DNA from 2 places in the Paenibacillus sp. CH40 genome. Region 1 is predicted to be linked to the other one. Evidence: riboswitches for the same ligand, from Rfam matches in the RefSeq annotation. Region 1 holds a riboswitch; the other holds the start of a gene.

Region 1 (5,037 bases):
CCGATTGGGAAGAGTTCAAAAAAGTCGATCTCGTACAACTGGCCTCCATTTTGCGCAAGCCGGTTCTCATTGACGGTCGTAACGTATTCGGTGAGGAACAGATCCAAGGCTCCGGGCTGGAATACTACTCCGTGGGTCGTCCGCGGATGAGTGGGTGGAATAGAGATAAAGTGGAAGTTTAAAAGTGACAGATTAAAAAGTGACTGTGGCGGTGTTGGAGGCGCTGAAGGCGCTACGCGTGCAGATTGTTCTTCCGATTGCTGTTACCCCCGGATTTTCTGGATTATATAAAACATTCAAAGGTTAAAATCCGGGGATAAAGGCAAACGCTGACGCTTCTTCAGAACAATTCTGCCCGCTCAGCTGCTTTTCGCCGTGGAGTCACAGTTTTTAAATTTCCACCTTATGGGGGGGGAGTAGGAAGGGCGTATCGGAAGGAGCGGCGCGGTTGAAGCCGCTCCTTCCGATCAAGTACGCCATTGCGGTTGCCGAAGGCAATCTGGGCAAGGTGTTACGAAACCTCGATTACTTGAAGCTTGCAAGCACAGCGGGCAAGCTCTGAGTTCTCGAACGTCTTACAGGCTGACCGGACTTAATAATGTCCGGTCGTGCCTTTTGCAATAAACGGTATGATCGGCATGATGCATTTTTGAGTAGCGCAGGGATGGATTTGAATCTGGAGAAGCGGAGCGTTCGCCTTTGACGTGGTATTCTTACATTTAAATGTCTTATACAATCCAAAGAATCCCACGTCAACAGCGATCATAAGATTAAATCCAGCCCGTAGCGGGCTACTCATCATTCAGAACGATCATCCAACCAATATAGAGAGGAAGTGGAGAGTTATGAAGCTCGTACTTTTGTCTGGTGGTTCCGGTAAAAGATTATGGCCTTTGTCCAACGATTCCCGTTCCAAACAATTTTTGAAGGTACTGGAGAGCCCGGAGGGGATTTCGGAATCCATGGTACAGCGGGTATGGAGACAATTGGGAGACAACGGATTATCAGAATCCTCGTTTATTGCGACAGGGAGAGCACAGGTCGAAATGATCCAGAGTCAGGTCGGCCCGAATACGCGCATCATTGTTGAGCCGGAACGCAGAGACACCTTTCCTGCGATTGCGCTGACAGCGACTTATCTATATTCCATTGCTGGTGTTTCCCCTGATGAAATTATAGCTATATTGCCTGTAGATCCTTATGTTGAGGATGCTTTCTTCGCTTCCGTAGCCCAGCTGGAACATACACTCCAGGAGAGTGAAGGCAAGCTTGCTTTAATCGGGGTTGTCCCTTCCTATCCTTCAGAGAAATATGGTTACATTATTCCGAAAAACGATGCCACCCAAGGTAGCACTGGCTACCGCGAAGTGAGCCATTTTCAAGAGAAACCCGACCGGGAGCAGGCGGAGCGTCTGATTGAACGCAATGCTCTATGGAACTGCGGGGTTTTTGCATTCAAATTAAGTTATTTGCTGGATATCTTGGCATCCAAGGGGTTGCCGCTGAATTATGAAGAAATGCAAAAGCAATACGCATCTCTGGAAAAAATCAGCTTTGACTATGAAGTAGTCGAGAAGGAAAAGGATATCGTAGTTCTTCCGTATGATGGTTTTTGGAAGGATTTGGGCACCTGGAATACGCTCACAGAAGAAATGTCTAATCAACAAGTGGGCAGAGGTGTAGTAACGGAGGATTGCGTCAATACGAGTCTTATTAACGAGTTAGACATTCCTGTGGCGATCATTGGAACGAATGATCTGATTGTAGCCGCTAGCCCGGATGGTATTCTTGTGACCAATAAGGCTGAAAGTCCTCGCATTAAGGAAGTGCTCAAGGCTCATGATCAGCGTCCAATGTATGAAGAACGTCGTTGGGGGCAGTATCGGGTTGTGGATTATGTCAAGTATGACGAGGGTAACGAGGTATTGACCAAACGAATCCGCGTACGGAAAGGCAAAAATATCAGCTATCAGCTTCATTTCAAACGGAGTGAAATTTGGACCATTATTAGCGGTGAAGCGGAAATTATTTTGAATGAGAAGCTGCACAAAGTAAAAGCTGGTGATGTAGTTCGCATTCCTGAAGGAACGAAGCATAGCATTTTGGCTGTGACCGATGTGGATTTTATTGAGGTGCAGACTGGTTCTGAATTGGTTGAAGAGGATATTGTCCGCTTTTGTATGGATTGGAATGAAATTTCCCGTCACCAATTTATTTCATAAATTTTTTCGTTAAAATGAAAAAAAGAGACGAATTGACGAACGTTTATAGCCCGAAATGTCGAAAATGAGCGAAAACCTGTAAATCCATGAACATGTCCTATTAAATTTTGGCAAAAGAAAGTCGATACTTAGGGTAAGAAGGAATCCAAACTCCTTCCAACGATAAACGCAGCCCTGTCGAAAGGCAGGTACGCAAAGCTAAAGGGCCTTCCGTAGGGATGGCAGCCTGGCTACCGAAAGGAAGAGCAAAAAGTGAGATTCAATTTTATTCCTCTGTATCGACTGATACGTCATGCACTCCCCGTAGTTATGCTTTTTTCTTTGTTGCCCGTCGGTTTTGGTGAATCTCTGTCTGTGGCGAATGCCGCTGCATTACAACCTGTTAATTCGGACGCTTCTACTCAGGCCCGTGAACTATACAGCTATTTACTCAGCATCTCGGGGAAAAAAATAATCACCGGTCAGCATGATTATTTGGAGAGTCCGGATGAATTAAGTAACAAGGTCCAAAAAATCAGTCAGGCGTATGTGGGTGTGCACGGCTATGAGATGGGAGCCATCTCAGGTCAATCTGCCGCTTCGGAAGCAGCACAACGTAAAAATGTTGTCGATAGCGCGATCCGCTGGAGCAGATCCGGAGGCATTGTGACGATGACTTTTCATGAAGCGCTGCCGGGTAGACCACTGACTTGGGCCAATGTGCAGGCGAAAGTAAGTCAGACGGAGTTCAATAAATACGTGACGCCAGGCACTGCGCAGTATAACCTCCTCATTGCCGATCTGGATAAGGTCGCTGTATCGCTAAAGCAGCTTCGTGATGCGGGTGTTCCGGTTTTATGGAGACCTTATCACGAAATGAATGGTGACTGGTTCTGGTGGGGAAACAAAACTAATTTCAATCAGCTATGGAATATCATGTATGACCGTTTTGTAAACACACATCAACTAGACAATCTGCTGTGGGTATGGAGCCCGAATGCTCCTAATTCGTATACCTTCCCGTATACCCCTAAATATCCGGGGGATGACAAAGTAGACATTTTGGCTGTAGACATTTACAACAATGATTTTGAACAAAGTCATTATGAAGGTCTGCTCGGGTTGGCAGGGGATAAGCCGATTGCCATTGGGGAACACGGTGAGATGCCCAGCTCCGAGGTATTACAGGCTCAGCCCAAATGGGTGTATTCCATGACTTGGGGAAAGATGCTGACCGAGAATAACACAACGGATCAAATTCAGGATTATATGAATGATTCGAGGAGCTTGACGCGAGATGATGTGAAAAATGGATTGGCAGCAGTTCAACAACCCGGGACAGATGTACCAACCCTACCGGACGAGGGGCAAAGCGAGCCTATCCCGGCTCCTCCTTCTGTTCCGGATATGGTTTATGCGAACGGGCTGCGGGGTGAATATTTTAACAACATGAATCTGGATGGTAGTGCTGCTTTGACCCGTACAGATAGCAAGCTGGACTATAACTGGCGTGCTGCCACAGCTGATGCAAGGGTGAACGCTGATCGGTTCTCCGTTCGCTGGACAGGTAAAATGAAGCCACAATATAGTGAGACCTATACGTTTACAACGATATCTGATGATGGAATCCGGGTATGGGTAGACGGCAAGCTGATTATTGATAGCTGGTTTAAGCAAAGCTGGACAGAGCGCAAGGGCAGTATCACCTTGCAAGCAGGTAAAATGGTAGATTTAAAAGTTGAATACTATGATGAATATGGTGACGCAATGGCACGTCTGATGTGGGAAAGTCAGCATGAAGCGAAAGCGGTGATTCCCGGTAACGCTTTGTTTCTTCCTTAATAGATTCTCTTTCCCGGTCAAAAATTTTGAGGAGAGAGGGTGGATCATATGATGAAAAAATGGTTGACCCACAGGTATACGCCAGTATTATCCGGGCTGCTGGGGGTCGTAGCTATAGCGCTGATCGCTTGGTTGATTTACACGCCTTCAAGGAGCGTAGAACTGCCGACGGATAAAGTAGCGGCAGCCAGTCCAGTATGGAAGCTGGGACAGAGGGATGATTCTTCAGCGGAATTTAGAGGAGTGATTGGTAGAGACAATATCAACATTCCTACAGCCTCTGCTTCTACCGAATCGTCGGCTAAAGGAATATCGTCTGCAACGTCCATAGCAGAGAATACAGCGGCCCCGGTATTGCTCAGCAGTGGAGATATTCCTCCCGGCTTGAATGCGTCCACGAATCCTGAACTGTCGCTCCAGTATAAGCTGGATCAAGTTCCTCCCAATGGAGTGATATTCCGTGTACGGATTTTGGATGCGGGCAAAGCTGTTCCGCAAATGGCTGTATTTTCAAATTATCAGCTGTCCGGTATCATTCAAATCGCTGGGGTTTCCGGTACGGGCAGTGCATATAATTACAAAAGCAACTACGAGCTGTATATACCCAAAGAGCAATTGCAAAGCGGTGTTAACGTACTCAAGCTAAAGACAGCGCGCTGCCTATACTGCTCCTCTGCAGAAGATAAAAATGTGTGGTGGACCTGGGATGACTTGAGCTTGGAGACGTTAGCTTCACCTGCGACCGAACCGGTACACGGTAAATATATACTGACCGGAACAAATGTGAACAATAAAGAATTTTATTATGATCAGGGTGCAGTTAAGCATTTACCATACGTTCTCAAATGGCTGGGAATTGCTTATAGTGGCAACGTCATGAGGGTCACCTGTGCCAGTAATGTGGGCAAGGCATGTACAGACGTGGATGATTACTATCAAACGTTAAAGCAGTATAATATGCAATCGTCTGCTTTGTATTTATATACAGGTGATA
Region 2 (5,037 bases), on a different contig from region 1:
GTCTTTGTTTAGCAGGTTATTTTCCACCGTACTCACCAATGCATTCGTGAGCTTGTCCCTATTTTTAGGAAGCAGCGCGGTGTGTGGTATCGGAATGCCTAGCGGATGACGGAACAAAGCAGTGACAGCGAACCAGTCTGCCAGTCCCCCTACAAGTCCTGCCTCAAAAGCTCCGGCTAACAAACGAGCCCAGCCATATTGCTGGAAGGGCAATGTGGCTGCAAAGCCTGCCCCTAGAATAACGAGCGACCAAGCCGCTGCGGTTTTCGTATTTTTTGGTTTTCCCATCCTGTAATCCTCCAAACTGACTGTCGAGTAAGTAAAGCACTATACCTGTATTACCCATCATATCATTGCCGGTGTCATTTCCAAAGTTGAAAGCACTTGAGATGAAACGCGCAAGGGCACTTTTTGCGTAATTTTTTATGCATATATCTCTCTTTTTTACATTCATGTTTGTGAACAAAATCACAGCACTGGGCCCAAACTCTTATTTTCAATAATAAGCCTTACGAACCATTTTATCAGAACCAAGTCCCATTTTTTTTAAACCGAAAGGAGAAGTGAACAAGAAAGTTGAATGGGCATAAGATACCTTTTTTCAGTACCATGTTGGTATTTGACCTCAGAAAGGATTTGAATCCATGATAACCCCAGATTCTTTCAACAGCATTCGACTTTTTCGTATGGATTACCAGGTTATATATCCATAAAAAGTGATACTCCCATAAAATTCAAACACATATTTTGCTATATAGACATATTTGATGTGATAAAATAAACTTTTATAAATAGGGAATCATGTTTAATCAGTCATTATATATTGGTAATTCAAACCAAGATATGCTAGATAAAATTGCTTTTTTGTAAAGGAATTGAATATGACAACAGACCAAAAAAACAACGTGGGCCTCTGGAATGGCGATCCGGTCGTTATTGTACGCACTCCCTCCGCTTTTGCCAAGCAATCCCTTTTATATATCCAGGAATTAGGCTACTTCCAAAAAACTTCTGCTTTTACGATGGAAAGGAAAGAACTTGCCTCTTTTTTGCTTGTCTTTACGTTGTCTGGTAAGGGAGAATTACTGTACCGGGGCAAGAAATATATCATAAAACCTCAAGATTTGTTCTTTGTTAATTGCGAGGAATATGTTCAATACAGCACCTCCAGTCATGAATCCTGGGAGTTTATCAGCCTGTACCTGTATGGCAATCTGATTGAAAATTTTTACGAACAATTTGCCAAGCATAATAAACCGGTCATTTCCATGCATAATCCGCATATTATATTGGATAAGCTCCATGCTCTGATTTGTGGGCAGTCTGACAGAAGTCTTTCCGCTGAGCTACTAACGTCCAGGCTCATTGGTGAAATACTAACGTGCATTTTGCAACATCCCTATGATCATCCGTGTGTGAATGCTGAAACCCTGAGCGAAGTACGCCGGGTACAGCAATATTTGGATCAGTCCTACTGTGAGCGAATAACACTGGACTCGCTGGCAGATATGTTTGAATTAAACAAGTTTAATCTGGCTAAAAATTTCAAAAAGCAGATCGGTTTCTCTCCGATTGATTATCTCATTAATGTCCGTATCACAGCCGCTCAAAGCTGGCTTAAAACCAGTGACATGTCCATTGTGGATATCGCAAGGTACGTAGGGATTCCCAATACGAGCCATTTTATTAACCTATTCAAGGAGCATGTAGGAGAAACACCTCATTCCTTCCGCAAAAAATGGGGGAACCGTTCAAAGTTGTAAATGAGAGGTTACATGAAATCAGTTTGATAGATGATAGACGCACAAGCTATTCAAGTTAATGGCAAAACTGTCGAAAGGCAGTGACGCAAAACTATAGGGCCTTCCTTTCCAGATGGCAGCCAGCTACCAGATGAACGAGCTTTTTATTATGTCTTTTTTACATAGATCCATCACAAATTGCTTTACCTCTCTCGAAGAAAGCCCTGATCGCTATGATCAGGGCTTTTTTTCTATTGGGATAGTCATGTCAGCCTAGCATGCTGAATATACTAATTTCGAACTAGGAGGAGGGAAGGAAAAAACATAACCGCCGAAGCATTGCCATATTACGATGAATAGGAGAATCACTTGGAGCATGAGAACAAAAATAAATGTAATGATCATTGCCTTATTGCTCATTGTCCAAAGCTTTTTCAGCGTAACGCTGGCTTACGCAGATGCTCCAGCCCCAGAACTGCCGCAGAGTGCTGTATCCGATCCTAACCATACCGTTACGGATGCTGTATACGTTGTCCCAAACCTTGAACCTCCTAGGGAGATTCCTTCAAACACGGTTCCCTTCGTTCAAGGAGCAACCAGTTCAAAGTCTCAACATGATGCAGCTCCGCAGAGCATATTAACGAAGTTGAGCCTGACCGACGAAGCAGGGCGTGTCATTGATGCGGTATATAGTCCAGACAGCCAATTCGACATCGGATCAGCCATCCAACTAGGCTATGAATGGGAGCTTCCTGACAATACCTATAAGTCAGGGGACACCTTCACCTTTCATTTACCAGAACAGTTTGTCATCTACACTGATATCTCATCTCCACTAGTCACTACCGACGGAACCGTGGGATACTTCACAGTAGATCGTCAGGGCAAGGTGATCATGACCTTTAACCAATATGTAGAGAATCATTCCAATGTCAGCGGCAAACTGCAAATCAAAACCGAGTTTACGAAAGAGATGATGAAAGGCAGTACAGAGATCATCATTGCGATTCCGATCAAAGGCGGGGTACAAACGGTCATCGTGAATGTAAAACCCCAGTCAGGGCCAACCCTAAGCAAACAAGGGAAAATAGCTGGCACCAATCAGATTGACTGGACCATTGATGTGAACAAACAGCTAAACACCGTAAAGCATGCCCTCATCACCGATCCAATTCCTTCAGGGTTGGAACTCAGAAGAGACTCTATCCGGCTCTATCATCTACAAGTCAATATCGACGGCTCGACCGTTGTTCGAGACCTAGTGAATGCAAGTGAATATGCCATTGAAGCAGATCAAGCCAGGACAGGGTTTGTGATTCGTTTTCAAGACGATAGCATTAACACGGCCTATCAGATTCAATATTCCACGCGTATTATTGGCGATGAAACTCGTTTCTCCAACACAGCAACGCTTTCAGGAGATGCGATAGAGAACGTTGTTGCTACCGCTACTGTTCAGGTGGAACGTGGTGAATTTTTGTCCAAAAAGGTTGAAAAATATGATCATTCCACACAAACACTCTCGTGGGCCATAAGATATAACTTCAGCGAGACAAAAATTCCCGAAGCCAAAGCTCTTTTAATTGATCATTTCAATAAAACTCAAGAATTGCTGCCCGGTTCTTTGAAAGTATTTAAGGGAAACACACTGGAAGAGCTCCCATCGTGGGCGTATACTGTCATCCCAGTTGATTATCCGGACCGCAACGGCTTCAAACTTCAATTCAACTTCGACGTAGATTCAGCCTATACCATCCGATACCAGACTCAAGCCAGAGGCCGTGTCTATGATAATGGAAAAGTTACAAACATCATAACCTCAGATGGAACCCAGAAGATCGTATCGACGGAAATCATAAGCGGAGTTATGACTAAAATGTATGACACACCCAATTACAACACCAAAATCATACCTTGGGTGATTACCATCAATACAGACTTGTACATCATGAAAAATATTGTCATTCAGGATGTGTTTCCAAACGGGGGCTTGGCCTTGTTACCGGACACCCTGAAAATTCAAAGTGTTGACGGAACAACGGAGCTACGTGCACCCACGGATTATGAGCTGATTCCGCTATCACAGGACTATAAACAAGGATTTACGCTCATTTTTCATAAAGCCATTCAGAAGGCTTATACAATCAAGTATTCAACTACCTATAATAATGACTGGAAAACGGATACGACGAAGCCCGAGTTTCGTAATAAATCGCATATAGAATACCAGTTTGAAGACGGGGAAAGATCATCGCAAGAAGTGGAGTGCCCGATCTGGCCGGACTTTATGACACAACGAAACGGTGCCAAGCAAGGAAGCTATAATGCGACCTCCAAGCTCATTACCTGGGATATTAAAGCTAACTACAATCGCAAGATCCTGAATCACGCGGAAGTGAGAGACCCCTTGTTGCAAGGTCAGAAGTTACTGCCCGCCTCCGTAAAAGTATACGATATGACCTTGCTGGGATGGTGGGATGGCGTACAAAAAGGGGCTGAAATCCCAGCAGATCAATACACCATTATTCCTCCCTCCCAGCAAAATGGTAATGAAATGCGTATCCAGTTCAAAAATAAGATACAGACTCCCTACTGGATTACCTTTCAAACTTCATTGGAAGGAGAACTGATCGAAAAGGAAATCCATAATCAAGCCCTTCTACTAGATGGACAAAAAACTGTCTCCGAATGGGCAGCGCAAGTCACGGTACCTCATGGCGGAGAATATGTATCTAAAGTCGGTGCACAAAATGGAAATAAGATTGACTGGAGCATCCGCATCAATGAAGGACAGTCCCATGTATCCAACGCTAAAATTATAGATCAGCCTAGCAGCAATCAAATCTTAATTGAGGATTCCTTTCATTTGTACTCTACAATCATCGCTGCCAACGGAAATACCACCAAGGGCACCGAGTTGATTAGAAACCAAGATTACAAGCTGTATATCAAGACAGATGGTCAAGGCCTGCAAACTTTTGAACTTACTTTTGCTAAGGATATTTCCACTGCTTTTATACTTGAATACCAATCGTTCATTCATGCTGAAGACAAAGCCAAGGTGAGTAATAAGGTTGCCTTTGAGGGGGATCGCTTGACGACAGAACTGCGGGAAACCAGCCAGGAAATCATCGTACGAACGTCTTCCGGCTCCGGTTCTGGCGGGGGTGTGACCGAAAGTCTTGAGCTGACCAAGGTAGATCAGGATATGCCTGACAAGGTACTGCCTGGCGCACAGTTTGCGCTCTATGATAAAGGTCAAAAAAGAGCCCCTCTCATTCAGACCACCAATCAG

What was found. Region 1 has a riboswitch for cyclic di-GMP ahead of NLX73_RS14960 (glycosyl hydrolase). Riboswitches for the same ligand answer to the same signal wherever they lie in the genome.
Region 2: another riboswitch for cyclic di-GMP. It lies ahead of NLX73_RS17805 (collagen binding domain-containing protein); the one in region 1 lies ahead of NLX73_RS14960 (glycosyl hydrolase).

Annotation. Positions count from the first base shown of each region.
Region 1 is NZ_JANAVQ010000004.1:362,054-367,090, reverse strand. Features, by position in the region: gene NLX73_RS14970 (UDP-glucose dehydrogenase family protein) at 1-182, shown strand, start outside; gene NLX73_RS14965 (sugar phosphate nucleotidyltransferase) at 846-2,222, shown strand; cyclic di-GMP riboswitch class I at 2,380-2,460, shown strand; gene NLX73_RS14960 (glycosyl hydrolase) at 2,475-4,043, shown strand; gene NLX73_RS14955 (PD-(D/E)XK nuclease family protein) at 4,092-5,037, shown strand, end outside.
Region 2 is NZ_JANAVQ010000006.1:29,791-34,827, reverse strand. Features, by position in the region: gene NLX73_RS17815 (DUF445 domain-containing protein) at 1-288, opposite strand, end outside; gene NLX73_RS17810 (AraC family transcriptional regulator) at 882-1,763, shown strand; cyclic di-GMP riboswitch class I at 1,814-1,894, shown strand; gene NLX73_RS17805 (collagen binding domain-containing protein) at 2,119-5,037, shown strand, end outside.